Regions from separate parts of the Staphylococcus ureilyticus genome, predicted to be linked through region 1. Evidence: riboswitches for the same ligand, from Rfam matches in the RefSeq annotation. Region 1 holds a riboswitch; the other holds the start of a gene.
The links. Region 1 has a riboswitch for thiamine pyrophosphate ahead of MUA21_RS03905 (ECF transporter S component). Riboswitches for the same ligand answer to the same signal wherever they lie in the genome.
Positions count from the first base shown of each region.

Region 1 (8,416 bases):
TCGTTAAAAGCTATGTGTTCACAAATCAATCTATGTAAATTGACATAGAAAAAGATAAGACAAAGTGGTTTAGTTTTTGTCTTATCTTTTCTTAATTGGATAGTAATGAATTTTGGATAAAATAAGGTAATCGTTAATATATATTTTTTATACGAACATCGTTTATACCTGTAATCGGTAAGTGAAGTGCTAAGAAATAAGCAACAACCAAAATGATGATAAAAACGATGATTAATAGAAAGTCTTTATACGAGAAAGGTGTATGATAATAGTAGGTGCGCGTACCATCTTTAAAACCTTTTTTCTCCATTGCAACAGCAAGTTGATGTGCTTTTCTAATGTTTTGGCTTAAAAGTGGAATCATAAGATGTTTGATTCTACTAAATAAATTGTAATTTTGTTGAGAGATAATTTGATATCTCATTTTTAAAGACTTTCTAAGTTGAACTAAAGTGCTAATCATTAATGGCACCATTCTTATAGCAGCCATAAAAGCATAAGCAACTTTAGGCTTAACTTTTAAATGTTGCATTAGGCTGTAAAAGACCATTACAATTTCAGAAGTGAAAGCAATTAAAATACCGAAAAATGAAACAGTTGTTGTACGTAATGCTAAATGCAGCCCTCTAACTAAACTTTCAGTACTAATTTGAATAAATCCTAATTTAAACAATATATGAGTACCTTCACCATAAAAAATCATGAATAAAGCTGAAATTAGGCTGAAAGTTATAGTAAAGAAAATAAAAGCAAATGTTATTTTAAATTTTATACCATTAAACATTAATAAAAACAAGAACATCAATAGACAAATATAAATCATAAAATCGAATTGATGTACAAATATAACAAAGAAAAACAAAAAAACAGCTAATGCTAACTTTGTAATGATATTCACATCATCCATGAAAGAGTAGTGTTTTTTCCACATTTCAAACATGATGCTCACCTGCTATCTCTAGAATATGTTTTTGACTTACACACAATTTACGTGTTGGATAGCGTGCGATAATTTCAGGATCATGTGTAACCATAATAATTGTTTGGCCATCTCTAACGCGATGTTGGAATAATTTAATTAAATTAAATGTATTATGACTATCTAAGCCGAATGTTGGCTCATCTAATAAAATATATTCTGATGTAGAGCTTAAAGCTATAGCTACACTCAGTCTACGTTTCTGCCCGATTGACAGTTCATAAGGGTGTTGTGATTGAACATCTTCTAAATTTAACATTTTAAGCATTTGAATTGTTTTTTCTTCAGCTTCTGATATAGAAGGATAATTAGCTTTGTTTTGTATGAAAATTTCTTTGTAAACTGAATTCGCAATAAATTGAATTTCAGGATTTTGATATACAAGATACATATTTTTAGCAGCTTCTTTGATTTTAGTAAGCTTTTTGCCATCAAAAGACATTGTGCCTTCATATTTAATAAGCTGCATCATCGATTCTAATAAAGAAGTCTTGCCTGAGCCGTTTGGACCGGTGATTGTAATCCATTCGCCACCAGTGATATTAAGTTTTGGTATATCGATAAGTGTCTTTTTACTTCTTTTTATAGTGCCTTGTTCAAAAAGAAATAGATGCTCATTGGCATATTGAATATTAGATTGCTGTAAATCGATAGGTAAAGGTGCTTTATCCCAGGCTTTTGGATGCCAAACGCCATATTCGGATAAAAGGTGTTCATAGTTGTTTAATATGTCAGCTGGTGAGGCATCACCAATAATAACACCATCATAGTTTAATAATATTACGCGATCGATATGCTGCCATATATGTTCTACTTTATGTTCAACTATAATCACAGTTTGATCTTGCCATAACGCTTTAATCTTATTCCATAATTCTTCTGTTGATGTTACATCTAACATCGCGGTTGGTTCATCTAGAAATAAAGTATTAGCTTGTTGTAATAATGTTTCTGCAATTGCTAATTTTTGTTTCATACCGCCACTTAAATTATTGATATATTGGTCTTTTTTGACGTTTAAATCAACAGACTCGAGTGCTGATTCAATCAATGCATCCATTTTATGTCGGGGCGTTTGTAAATTTTCAAGGACAAAGGCGAGTTCCTCATATACCTTTGGCATACAGAATTGGCTATCAGGTTCTTGAAAAATAACACCACAATCTTGATCAATCTCTAATTTATCGTATTTCATTGGCAATTCAATGAGATTTGGTACGATATCACTTAAAACATTCAATAACGTGCTTTTACCTGAACCAGAGGGACCAAGTATAAGGACCTTCTCTTTATCTTTAATTTCAAGTGATAAATTGTCGAATATTTTCTTTTGTCCATTTGGATATTTAAGACGTAGATTTTCAGTGACTATCAACTTTTATGCTCCTTATAAATTGTCATAATCTTTTTGTGTTGCAGGTCTGAATAATTTGGTTACGCCAGTTTGATCTAATATTTTCACAATATAATAGGACAACAATCCAGCCACAACAATACCGCTAATCAATCTAAATACGATATAAAGTGTTAAGTTCCATCCTGCAATTTCTCCTAAATAACCATAAGCAAAATCAAGGGGAAGTGTCGCAACAGATGCTAAAAATCCTGCTAACATAGCTACCATTGCTGAACGTGATTTATATCTAAAAATAGCGAAAATAATCTCACATGCTAATCCTTGAAGTAATGCATAGACCATTGTTGGAATATCAAATCTTCCCATGACAATTGTTTCACCTGCACCAGCAGCAAATTCAGCTAAAATCGCAATACCAGCTTTTGGTATAATCAAATATGCAACAATCGCAGCCATAAACCATGCACCATATGTTAGTTCTTCAATATGAAGACCAGAAACTTGCACTGCCTTATATACTAAAGTCCAAATATTATAGACGATAGCAAACACAACAGCTATAAGTACGGTTACTAAAATTTCTGATAGTTTTAAACCTTTTGACATAAATTCTCCTCCAATAAAAAAACGCACAACCATCTAGAAGTTGCGCGTTAAATATAGGCATACGGATATCAAAAAACATATCACGATACACTTTCCTACGCTAGTTTAATCTAGATCAGGTTCAAAGGGTTTGAGGGTATACCTCATCTCAGTCACTAAACACCCCTAGTGCGAATATTAAATTTAATTTTAACTATAATGTATGACTTTTAATTAGTTATGTCAAGGTATATTAACGTTGAATTTGATATTTATGACTTAAATCACAGCACATAACATAAGGTTAAATAAAGACATTTTGTATAGTGCATTGGGTGATGTGGCAGTGTGGTTTTGTTAATTTAAGTTTGTTTAATTCATCGTTTTTAATGAAAAAAGGAATGATTAAGTTCAGTTACATATCACAATAAATACGTTATGTAGTGTGATTTATAAGAAAGTGTTTTTAATTTTTGTCCAAATATATCGTTGTTAAGATGTTGTGGTGTGCTTCACTCATTTGTTTATAAGTGTGTTAGATTATAGTCTCGAACCATATTTTGAGTAAGAAGTATGAAAATCAAATGACATGATATTAAATAAAGGACTAAAACCATGTAAAAGTGGTTTTAGTCCTTTAGACTAATTATAAGATTGATGTTTCAGTTTTTTTAATATTAACCTTGATAGTATGAACAAAAATTAAATGCTATTGTTCACTTTTAATTTAAATTATAATGTTCATATAGAAATCAAGCACATTTAGTTTAATCTAAAGTATCTTGAATATTTTTTTTCGTTTCTTCAGTACTATCTTCAGCAGATTCTTTTTTATCTTTCAATTTATCTTCAGCTTCTTTTGCTTTTTCAGCTGCTTTTTTATTTAATTCTTCTTTACTCATAGTTAAACACTCCTTCAATATTCAAATGACTTATGTTTTCAATATACCACTTTATTTGAAAACTAAACCACAAAGATCTAACTGTATATTACGTTAAATTTGAAATATTTGTTTAATCGATTATGTTTGGTGGAAACTTGACTGTACAACTATTTTCTATCATACTATAGACTTATTTATTGATTTATTAAAGACAAGAACTAAATGTTAATATATAATAACTTTGAGGTGAATGGTATGTCTTTTTTAAAGAAACACGCTGAGATATTATATAGTTATATAATAGGCATCGTTTCGCTCTTCACAGGTCTCATCATTTTAATAAATTTATCTATGGTCCATGACTTAAAGGATAAAGGTAAAATTGAATTACATATTCATAATGTTTGGGATTTTATAAATGCATTTTTTGCAGAAATCATAAGAGTCATGAGTAATTATATAGGGAATTTCCCTGTTATAAGTGCAGTATTAATTATTTTATTTGGTATTGTAGTCATCTTACTCGGATTCACGCTATTAAGAACAACAAGATATGATTATGATGTTTCAATCTTCTTCTTAGTGATAGGTATACTGTTCTTCATTATAACACTTATTTTAATGACACAAGTTTATAGCTTCTTTGCTATCATTTTTATTATCCCATTTGTAGTTCATATTGGGTATATTGTATATAAAGATGAATTAAATCCAGATCACAGAAAATATCATTATTTATTAATTATTTTCAGTTATGGGATAAGTTATTTAATTACGCAAATCGTATTATATGGAAGAATAGATAGCGACGAAATCATTCCTATTGATATTTTGAGTGTAAATACATTCTTTTTATTAATGTGGTTACTAGGTCAAATGTCAATTTGGAATTTCTTGTTTTTAAGAAGGGCACTTCCTTTAACAAAACAAGAATTAGGTGAAGAAGAACCTGAATTATCTAGAACAAGCAAAGGTACAGTTACAAACCAAACGAAAGAGCATTTGAAAAGTTTACAAGATAAGACAACTGAGTTTACTCGGAAAACACGTAGAAGTGTTGATATTCAAAAATTAAGAGATAAAAAAGACAAATTTATCGAAAAATGGAAGAATATTATTGATATACAAGAGGATGATATTCCAAATTGGATGAAAATTCCAAAATGGGTTAAGTCAGCTTATGTAGAAATATTTTGTGGTGTTGTATTATTATTCTTTACAATTATAGAATTTAATAATAGAAATGCTTTATTTGTTTCAGGTAATTGGGAAATTTCTCAAACACAATATGTGATTGAATGGATTACCTTATTATTACTAATGCTGATTATTATTGCTTATATATTAACGACATTAACGAACTTCTTGAGAGATAAATTCTATTATCTGCAGTTGTTTATGGTTAGTATATTATTTTTCAAATTGTTAACGGAATTTATGAATATTATGGTTCATGGCCTATTATTGTCAATTTTCATTACGCCAATATTGTTTGTGATGCTAATCGCAGTAATTGTATCATTTATTATTAAATTGCGTGAACCTTCAAAAGATTAACAAGTAAATAAACTTTTAAAGGACTGGCTATTGCTAAATGCCAGTCCTTTTTGATTCATGATTGAAATAACACAAAAGATTAAAAACAATAATATAATGTTTGAATTGAGAAATCATTCAATTATAGATAAATGATGTTACGATATTTCTTGAGATGATAGAATAAGAAAGCATAAATTATAAAATTAGAAGAAAGGCTGACATTTAATTATGAAAACTGCCGTATTAAATAAAGGTAAAGAAACGAAATATCTAAATGGATATCCATTAATCGATGATGATGACGTGTATGCGCATGATCATTTAAAAGAGGGCGATTTATTCTCGTTAGTAAATGATGAACAAACCTATATTGCAACTGCGTACGTCGGAAGGCAACATAAAGGACTTGGATGGGTATTGAGCTATGATGAAAATGAAGTGATTAATACTCAATTTTTTGAGAGACTTTTTGAAATCGCAATACAAGAAAGAGCGTATTTTTATAATATTGAAGGTACTAATGCTTTTAGAATATTTAATGGTGAAGGTGATGGTGTAGGTGGTCTAACTATTGATAATTATAACGGACACTTTTTAATACAATGGTATTCTAAAGGTATTTATAAATACCGTTATCAAATTTTAAATGCATTAAAAAATACCTTAGAATACAAATCTGTGTTTGAAAAAATGAGATTTAAAGATGCCCAAATAGCTGGAGGGTTTGTTGATGGGGAAGCACCAGAATTTCCTATTATAATCGAAGAAAATTTCACATTTTATAATGTGGATTTAAATGATGGTCCTATGACAGGTATTTTCTTGGATCAAAAAGAAGTACGAAAGAAATTAAGAGATCATTTTGCTGAGGATAGGTATTTGTTAAATGTGTTTAGTTATACTGGTGCTTTTTCAGTTGTCTCAGCAGAAAAGGCCAAAGTCACTACTAGCGTTGATTTAGCTAACAGATCACGCACATTAACAGAAGAAAATTTTGGCTTAAATGCGATTGATCCAAAGACACAATATATATTTGTAATGGATACCTTTGATTATTTTAATTACGCGCGCCGTCATGATTTACTTTATGACACAATCGTTATTGATCCACCTAGTTTTGCAAGAAATAAGAAAAAAACATTTTCAGTATTGAAAGATTACGATAAATTAATACTAGGTGCTTTGGAAGTGCTTTCGCCAAATGGAACTTTATTATTGTGTACAAATAATAGTACATTTTCATTAAAAGCATTTAAAAAAATGATTGAAGATACATTGAATAATGCAGAAGTTGATTTTGAACTATCAGAGGTAATGGGATTACCAAAAGATTTTAAAACACATCCACACTATAAACCATCAAAATATTTGAAGGCTATTTTTGTAAATATACAGTAATTTCTGTGAAAGAGGGTAATATTTTTAAAGTACAAGATTTTACCAAGGAGTGAATATCATGAGTTTAAAAAATAAAATAACTAATAATGTAACACAGAAAGTCGGAAATAAAGTTTTAAATATTGAAGATATAAAAAATAAAAGCGATATACCAACGACTAACATAGAATTAGATGAACGTCGTCAACGCGCTCAAGCTATAGTGAGAAAAAAATCAATGTTATCTTCAAGTGTTAGTATTGTACCAATACCAGGCCTTGACTTTGGTGTCGATATCAAGCTAATGAGAGATATTATAGAAGATGTTAATAAAATCTATGGTTTAGATCACAAACAAGTAAATTCAATGAGAGAAGATGTAAAAGAACGTATTTTTACAGCTGCTGCAATACAGGGTAGTCAATTTATAGGTAGAAAAGTATCTAATGCCATATTAAAAGTCGTTATTAGAGATGTTGCAAAACGTATGGCTGCTAAACAAACAAAATGGTTCCCACTTGTAGGGCAAGCTATTTCGGCTTCAATCAGTTATTACTTTATGAAAAAAATCGGTGATGATCATATTGAAAAATGTGAAAAGGTTGTTAAATCTTTAATGTAATGGTGGAGCGTTTTCATAAAAAGTAACAATATTCATTGAATATTGTCATATCATGGGTGCAACGAATTGAATTTATATGTATAATTTGGTAATGTTATTATATAAAACTATGCTAGGTTTTATAATAAACTAACGATTCTAACTATACGAAGGAGACATCATATTATGGAACAAAAATCATATGTAATTATTGACGAAACAGGTATTCATGCACGTCCAGCTACAATGCTTGTTCAAACTGCATCAAAATTTGATTCAGATATTCAATTAGAATATAACGGTAAAAAAGTTAACTTGAAATCAATCATGGGTGTTATGAGTTTAGGTGTAGGTAAAGATGCTGAAATTACAATCTATGCTGATGGTAGCGATGAAACAGATGCAATGGAAGCGATTACTGATATCTTATCTAAAGAAGGATTAACTAAATAATATGTCTAATTATATTAATGGCATTGCTGCTTCAGATGGTGTAGCAATTGCTAAAGCATATTTATTAGTTGAACCTGATCTTTCATACGATAGTGAGAAGATTCGAGATGTCGACGCAGAAATTGCTAAGTTTCAAAATGCTATTGAAACATCTAAAGTTGAATTAACAAAAATTAGAAATAATGCTGAAAAAAATCTTGGTGCTGATAAAGCCGCTATTTTTGATGCACATTTATTAGTCTTAGATGATCCAGAGTTAATTCAACCGATTGAAGATAAAATAAAAAATGAACAAGTTAACGCACCAACTGCGCTTTCTGATGTAACTGGACAATTCATTACTATTTTTGAAGCGATGGATAATGAATACATGAAAGAGCGCGCTGCAGATATTCGTGATGTGTCAAAACGCGTTTTAGCACATATATTAGGTGTGGAATTACCAAATCCTAGTATGATTGATGAAAGCGTTGTTATTATAGGTAATGATTTAACACCTTCAGATACTGCTCAATTAAACAAGGAATTTGTACAAGGTTTTGTTACAAATATTGGAGGTAGAACTTCTCACTCAGCAATTATGAGTCGCTCACTAGAAATTGCTGCAGTAGTAGGAACGAAATCAATCACGCAAGAAGTTA
Region 1 covers NZ_CP094825.1:793,651-802,066, forward strand. The annotation lists gene MUA21_RS03895 (energy-coupling factor transporter transmembrane component T family protein) at 134-940, opposite strand; gene MUA21_RS03900 (ABC transporter ATP-binding protein) at 933-2,354, opposite strand; gene MUA21_RS03905 (ECF transporter S component) at 2,367-2,942, opposite strand; TPP riboswitch at 3,018-3,119, opposite strand; gene graF (glycopeptide resistance-associated protein GraF) at 3,689-3,823, opposite strand; gene auxA (lipoteichoic acid stability factor AuxA) at 4,061-5,362, shown strand; gene MUA21_RS03920 (class I SAM-dependent rRNA methyltransferase) at 5,573-6,742, shown strand; gene MUA21_RS03925 (DUF697 domain-containing protein) at 6,801-7,343, shown strand; gene MUA21_RS03930 (phosphocarrier protein HPr) at 7,509-7,775, shown strand; gene ptsP (phosphoenolpyruvate--protein phosphotransferase) at 7,777-8,416, shown strand, end outside.

Region 2 (8,416 bases), 970 kb from region 1:
TGTATTTCTACGCTTATAAAAGCTTAAAGTATATACATGTTGTTTGTCACTCTAGTAAAAACACTTAATACTTTCATCTTAAAAAGATTGTTGATCACCCACTATTTAAACACATCAATGTATTTTTTATAATTTTATAACAATTAAATCTCAAACAATAATTTAGTTTAGTTTTTTCTCAAAATGGAGGCAACTTGATATGACTAATGAAGATATAATCACTAAAGCGCAAAACTACATGAAACATTTTCATAAAGATGATACAACCGGGCACGATATTGCACATATACAACGCGTAACAAGATTAGCAGAATATATTGCTAACAATGAACAACAAGGGCATTTACTCACCATACAATTAGCAAGTATTTTACACGATACTATCGATAACAAACTTACAAATACTAAAGAAGCAAAAGTAAAGTTAGCACAATTCCTCAATGGTTTGGAACTTGATCACGTAATACAACAAAATGTGTTACATATTATTGAACATATCAGTTATAAAAATGGTAAAAATGATCATGTTAAATTATCGATTGAAGGACAAATTGTTCGTGATGCAGATCGTTTAGATGCGATTGGTGCAATTGGTATAGCACGCACATTTCAATTTGCAGGTCATTTTGGTGAACCTATGTGGATTGACCAACAATCCAATAATATAAAAAAATCTAATCAATCATATTTTGATTGGAAACCTTCTGCAATAAAACACTTTTATGAAAAATTATTTAAACTTAAATCACTCATGCACACTCAAACAGCAAAAAATTTAGCGCAACAACGACATGAATTTATGAAAAATTATGTCGATACTTTTTTCAAAGAATGGTATTTTTAATAATTCAAGTATGTTTGTTCCAGACTTTGTAGACCACCTTTATATATTGGATAGCTACGGCGCTTTCGAAACTAAGATACATTTATTTTAAATATAAAAAAATAGAAGCACTTGAGATAATCATCTCAAGTGCTTCTAAACTTTATACCTGCTATATATTATGTACCAGGTCTATCATTTAAATTAATGATGTAATGCATTATTTCTTTTTAGATTTCTTAGGTGCTACTTGCGTGTTTTTACCTTTGCTAGCTTTTTCAGAATTATTATTCTTCATTGCTTCAATCATTGGAGCAACTTCTTTTTTAGCAAGATTAGAATAATACATGTTGGCAACTTGAGTTTGTACAATCAAAAATGCCGCACTGACTGACCAATAAAGACCTAATGCTGACGCAGAACTTAAAGAAATCCAAACAATCATAATTGGAGAAATAATCATCATCATATAACCCATTTGACGTTGTTCATTTGGCATACTCTTACTTGATACAAAAGCTTGTAAGAAGTATAAAATACCAGCGATAACTGTAATCCAAATATCAGGTTGAGACAAGTTAAACCAAAGGAAATTTGGGTGTTCCGTAAATCCACCACTTGACGGGTATTTTAATACGAAGAATAAGCCCATAATGATTGGCATTTGAATTAAGATTGGTAAACAACCTAACATGCTCTTCATTGGATTCATATCGTATTTTTTATATACTTCCATCATTTCTTGGTTTGCAGCCATTTTTTCTTCTTGCGTTCTAGAACGCTTAACTTTTTCTTGAACTGCATCAATATCCGGTTTTGCAACCTTCATTTTTTCTCGCATCATATGACTATTTTTATAGTTTGATAACATGAAAGGCAATAATACAACACGTATTGCCAATACAAGTACTACTATTGCTAAACCATAATCATTGTTGAAACTTGTTCCCAACCAATGAATTAACTTGTCCATTGGTTCTACAAACGTATTAAAGAAAAATCCATCTCTATTTTCAGGTTTAGAGTAGTCACAGCCTGCTAAAAGGACCATTACACCTAATAATAAAGGTAGTAGCGCTTTCTTTTTCATTTTTCCACCTCTAATGATATATTCACATAAAATTTATTTTATCATACTCAAAGGAAAGTAGAAAACAAAAAAAGAAATTTTCCGCATTATTCAACAGTTTGTAAAAATTGTTGTACAGTTTCTTGGATATTTGAACTTTTCGAGATTGCAGAAATAATTGATAATCCATCTGCACCATGATTCATAATGATTTGAGCATTTTTTGTATTAATACCTCCAATTGCAACGATTGGAAAATCTTGAACTTTAGTTCTTAATGTTCGAATCATTCCTGGGCCCACTGGAGCTTTAGCATCTGATTTTGAGCCCGTATGATACATCGGTCCAACACCGATATAATCAATATTGGTTAAGTCCGATACTTGATATTCTTCTAAATCACTTACACTAAGACCTATTATTTTATTACTAAATGTACTGGCGAATGCATCAATATTGGCATCATTTTGTCCTACATGTATTCCATCAGCATCTATTGCTTTTGCTAAGTCTACATCATCATTAACAATAAAAGGAACATGATAACTTTTACATAAAGATAATAATTTTTGTGCAAGTTCAATTTTGGCATTTCCAGTTAATGAACCATCCCCTTTTTCTCGAAATTGGAACATTGTAATTCCTGATTCTAAAGCTTCAGTCACAACATCTATAATTGATGTTTGTTTTGGTATATCTTGTGTACCACAAATAAAATATAGCTTTAAATACGCTTTGTTAAACATAATTACACCTCTTGCTTATTTTGATATTGTATATCAGTTTCAAAGGTCATATTATACAATGCATTTAACAATTCTACTTTAAAACTACCAGGTCCTGCTGAATTTTGTTCAGCTTTTTCTGCAGCGATATTATATAGAGAGACCGCTTCTATTAACGCATTTATAGATGGGGTTTCTGAGTCAACAAAACTTGCTACTATTGCTCCTAATAAGCAACCAGCACCAGTTATTCTTGCCAACAATGGAGATCCGTTAGATAGTTTAAATATGTGTTCATTCTGAGCAATAACATCCTCTTTGCCAGTTATGACAATAGACGTATTAAAGTGTTTGCGTGCTTCTTTTGCAATTGATACTGAATCTAAACTACTATCGCTGTCAGTTCCCTTCATTTTAGTATCGCTATTAATTAACGTTAAAATTTCAGAAGCATTTCCTTTAATAACAGTAACTTTTATTTCATTGAGAAACTTTTTGCAAAAATCTTTGCGGTATTGTGAAGCACCTACAGCAACAGGATCAAATATAATCGGTTTGCCAAGATGATTCGCTGTTTTGGCGATTTTTAAAATATCTTGTTCTCTTTCTTTTGTTAACGTACCAATATTTATTAACAAAGCGTTTGCAGCTGTCAGCATATCATGTGCTTCTTCAGGCGCCTCACTCATTGCTGGACTAGCACCAAGACTTAACAAACCATTTGCAGTAAAATTTTTAACTACATCATTTGTATAACAAATGACAAGCGGTTGATCCGCCCTTAATTTTTCTAAATTATTCATCATCTAAACCAACTTCCTTCATATATGCAAAATGGTTTACTGGACCTCTACCTAAACCAATTTCTGGTGTATGTTTAATACTAAGTGAAATAAATTTCTTCGCTTTTTGAACTGCATCGAACATCGATTTACCTTTTGCTAACTCTGCAGTAATAACAGCTGAAAAAGTACATCCTGTACCATGTGTATGTTTTGTATCATATCTAGGTTCTTCAAAGGTAAACACATCATCTTGTGTAAATAAATAGTCTATAGCTGTATTTTTATCACTTGAATGTCCCCCTTTTATAACAACACCCTTGCTACCAATTTCATTGATAAATATATTGCCAGCTTGATAAATCGACTGTTGGTCATGAATTGTAATACCTGTAATTTCTTCAGCTTCTGGTAAGTTAGGCGTCGCTATTGTAGCGTAAGACAATAAAATATTTTGTAAGTTTTCTTTAGCATCATCATCCATCAAAGAATCACCACTTTTTGCTAACATAACTGGATCGATAACATATGGAATATTGTTGTATTTTTTTAAATACATTTGAATAATCTCCATCATTTCTTTAGATGCAATCATCCCAGTTTTCAAAGCATGTGGTAGTTCATCTGAAAATACACTTTCCATTTGCTCTTCTAACCAATGTGAATCTAGATTATGAATATGTTGTACGCCTTTAGTATTTTGAGCCACAATGCTTGTTATTGCAGCCATACCATATACACCACATGCATGGAATGATTTTAAATCTGCCATGACACCTGCACCACCGGTAGGATCAGTTCCAGCAATCGTTAACGCAATCTTAGGTTTATTCATTATTTTGACCTCCGTATAACCAATTTTCTTGTATATATGCCATATTAAAGAAATTTCGTTCATGTATCGTACTTTGTAAGAAACAAGATTTTATTGCTTCTTTTTCTTCAACTGCAAGATTTTGCGTTAATCGGTCCATTAATTCATCAAAAATATTTACCAATTCATCCATTTCCGTACTATAAAATTCAAACCATTTTGATAAAATTGAGTCTTTATTTAATTCACTGTCTTTCAACGCTTCTTTAGCAATCACTTGATACACATATGGACAAGGTGCCATTGCTGCAATTGTATATGCAGCATTTTCTTTTGAATAGGCATTGAAATACATATGTTTGATATAATGATCTCCACTTGGTGGCCAAACTTTTTCTTGAACGATTTCACTATAGTTTTGTTGTACATATGTTGCTAAGATTTCGTGTGCTTCTACTTCACCATCAACTATAAATTGTATTTGTTCTACTAAAAATTGAACCTCTTCCAATCTACTCATTTTTGGTATTAACAATGCATATATATTTGCAAATTCTTTTAAATAAGAAGCATCTGCTCTCAAATAAAATTTCAAAGCCTCTTCAGAAATCGTACCATGCAACATTTCTTGGATAAATGGATCATTATAGATATCCTCAATAATTGGTTGTGAAGCTTTTTTTAATTCCTGTGAAAATAACAAATTTAGCCCTCCTAATTAAAAAAACTACATCCCACGTAGGAATGTAGTTTATTAATATATATTAGAGCAATTTCCCAAATATTAATGAATGCTACTTTCCTACGTTGGTCTTAACCAAATCAGGTTATAAGGGTCTGAATTTCTCATCTCAGCCATAAGGCTCCCCTAGTAGTTTCTTTATTATGTATTTATATAAAACATATCAAAGTACATCAACTATTGCAATAAAATGGTTTATATAAACATTCTAGTAATACAAAAACCTTTAATATGATTGTACTCCCAACAGTTATAAACTAAGTTAAATGTACATATGATTAGCTTTATATACTCTAGATGCATATTATTTATAAGAAAAAATATGCAGGACTTTGGCTATCGTTCATGCATAATTAGCACTAACTTAATATAACAATAAAAAGCTGAGACAATTAAATTGTCTCAGCTTTTCCAAAAATAAACTTTATTGTATTTTGTTATATTATGCTGTAACCCATTGTGAAGGGCCAACTTCATCATATAATTTTTGAGCTGCTGCATCTTGAACTGCTTCTGGTGCGTTAGCAGCTGGTTGACCTTGATATTCAGCTGGAGCTACTGAATCCCATGTACTTTGTAAGAATTGGAACTTACCTGAAGCACCTGATGATGGGTTTGTAGCATGAATATCGCCACCTGATTCACGTTGTGCAATTTGTTGTAAGTGTGCATTCACACCTGATGAGCTAGTTGAAGCTTCATTTGAGCTTGATGATTGAGTTGAAGCTTTTGTAGTTGCTTCTTGTTGTGGTTGTTGTGTTTGTTCAGTTTGTGGAGCAGCTTGTTGAGCTGGTTGTTCAGTTTGTGCTTGTTGAGGTTGTTCAACAGAAGTTGTTTGTTCTGATGATACATCTTCACTAGAACCTCCACCAAAACTCCATGACCATGTTTGGCCATCTGATTCAAAATTATAATTTGTACCATTATAATTAAAGTTATAGTTATATGCACCCTCTTGTACAGGTGATGCATTTAATTGTTCTGGATTAGATTGTGCTAAGTTTGCTAATTCTGCTTTGTCAACACCTTGTTCAGCTGCGTCTGCTGAGTTTCCTGCTGCAAATCCTGTTACGCCTAAACCTACTGCTAATGTTGAAGCTAATACTGTTTTTTTCATTTTTAAAAATTCCTCCTATAAGGTAAATAATTTTTTCGTTATGATTAATTTGCAAGTACAACTATAACATCTTAAAAACAGTAGTAGGTTACAGCCAAATAAAAAAGTACACCCTTTCTTTACATGGTGATTACATTTATAAAATAGAATATAAGCATCATCAACTATGTTGAAAACTGCTATGAAAGTTTATGTGACTATTTAACAAATATAGTGAGTGTAATAAAATTGTAATTTATCAGATTATTCTGTATTATTTCGAGATAAATTTCTACCTTCTTATAAAAGTACATTTTCCTATAAAGTATGTATTTTAGCTATTCCTATTGTCTATTGTTAATTTAATAGACAATAAGAATAGCCTGATAGAAGTATAATTAAATAGTAGGATTAAATATATTAGATTTGATGGGTTAAATTAACGGGGAGTTGGGAGTGCTTGAAATATTATACAATTTCATAAATTTCGTTTTCTTCAAAATCAAATTGACTTATAAGATCTGGGTTTTGATCTATTGGAAGTGGATCAAAAAGTGTTTCATCTTCATTTTTAGAACGTGGGGACATAAATTTAATAGTTTCAATAAAAATTTCTGATACAAAATGCATCTGTCCTTCTTTTTCAAATTTTCTCGATTGCATTTGTCCAGTTATACCAACCAATGAACCTTGATTGATATATTTTTCGACATTATTAGCAATTTTTCCGAATGCCTTACAAAATAAATAATCACAAATAACTTTTTGATTTTTATCTTTATAATTTCTTGGGACGGCTACGCAAAATGTAGCTAGTTTATTACCTTCCTTCTCATAAATTTTAGGGTCCTTTGTTAGTCTCCCTACAATGACAATACTGTTAATCATATGTCACCTCCTCTATAAGTAAATCATAAAAAATTCACATGATTCCGTCAAAATACAGTTTTTATAATTTCAAAAAGTAAATGACTACAAAATTCTACTTTTTTCACCTTTATCATAGAAAATTACGTTATAATGATAATATAAATACATTTTATGTAGAGTTTAAATTAATTAAATGGATGTGAGACGATGAAAACATTTAAAGCTGTTCGATTTCAAATCGTATCAGAAAATGGTGGTTTAACTGAGTACGAATTAGAAGATGGTGTCATCATCAATAAGGAAAACAGTGGCACTGGCTGGTTGCTTGAAATCGTCATTTCAGATTATCATTATGAAACTATGAAAACATATATGGATAACGAAACATTATTAGACATACGTGTCGTTATCACTAGACCTGCTAACGATCCAGCTTTATTTGATGCAACCATTAAACATATCATTCAATTAGAAAATACAATTTCTGTTGTTTGTGAATGTCACATTTACACATTAAGACAAGTTTATGCTGAAAGTTTATTAGAACAATTAATAGATGAAGGTTTATCTGGTGAAGACTTGAAGAAATCCTTTAATAGAATGATGCAATCTAAACCAAGACTGAAGGATGAAAAAGTAGATAAATAAAAAATAGTGTTACAGCCCGTTTTAAACAGTCTGTAACACTATTTTTTATTATTTGTCTTGTAAAGCAAATGTTAACTCACAACTACATGCTAACTGTCCATCTACTGTTGCCTTAGCACTACCTTTACCAATAGGGCCTCTGAGCTTCGTGATTTCAACTTCTAAGCGCAAAGTATCTCCAGGTGTTACTTGTTTTTTAAAACGACATTTATCGATACCAGCAAATAGTGCAAGTTTTCCCTTGTTTGCTTCGCTATTTAACATAGCGACTGCACCTGTTTGTGCTAAAGCTTCAGTAATTAATACGCCAGGCATTACTGCATATTCTGGAAAATGACCTTGAAAGAATGGTTCATTACCTGAAACTTGTTTAATTGCTACACATCGTTGACCTTCATCGTATTCTACAACACGATCAATCAATAAAAATGGTTGCCTATGTGGAATAATCTCTTTTATTTGGTTGTAGTCAAAAATTGTTTCCATAATTTGCTTCCTCCAACTTTACTTCTCTCTGTTTCCAATTTATTAATATAATATATTATAACATTAATCTTGTATTCTTTTGATGTCAGCACCTAATGCCTTTAATTTACCATGCAAATCAACATACCCTCTGTCTAAATGCTTTAGTTCAGTAACATATGTTGTTCCTTCAGCTACTAGTCCCGCTAAAATAAGTGCTGCTGCTGCACGTAAATCCGTTGCTTTTACTTGAGCGCCTTGAAGTTGACTTTTACCTTCAATTTTTGCACTTCTTCCTTCAACAGTGATTTTAGCATTCATTCTTTTAAATTCACCGACATGCATGAATCGATTTTCAAACACAGTTTCCGTTACTACTTTA
Region 2 covers NZ_CP094825.1:1,759,436-1,767,851, forward strand. The annotation lists gene MUA21_RS08735 (HD domain-containing protein) at 200-844, shown strand; gene yidC (membrane protein insertase YidC) at 1,044-1,913, opposite strand; gene thiE (thiamine phosphate synthase) at 2,000-2,638, opposite strand; gene thiM (hydroxyethylthiazole kinase) at 2,641-3,420, opposite strand; gene thiD (bifunctional hydroxymethylpyrimidine kinase/phosphomethylpyrimidine kinase) at 3,413-4,234, opposite strand; gene tenA (thiaminase II) at 4,227-4,916, opposite strand; TPP riboswitch at 4,996-5,093, opposite strand; gene MUA21_RS08765 (transglycosylase family protein) at 5,398-6,072, opposite strand; gene MUA21_RS08770 (single-stranded DNA-binding protein) at 6,520-6,939, opposite strand; gene MUA21_RS08775 (YwpF-like family protein) at 7,129-7,569, shown strand; gene fabZ (3-hydroxyacyl-ACP dehydratase FabZ) at 7,618-8,055, opposite strand; gene murA (UDP-N-acetylglucosamine 1-carboxyvinyltransferase) at 8,119-8,416, opposite strand, start outside.
Region 2: linked by a shared signal. The riboswitch ahead of tenA (thiaminase II) and the one ahead of MUA21_RS03905 (ECF transporter S component) in region 1 are both predicted to bind thiamine pyrophosphate.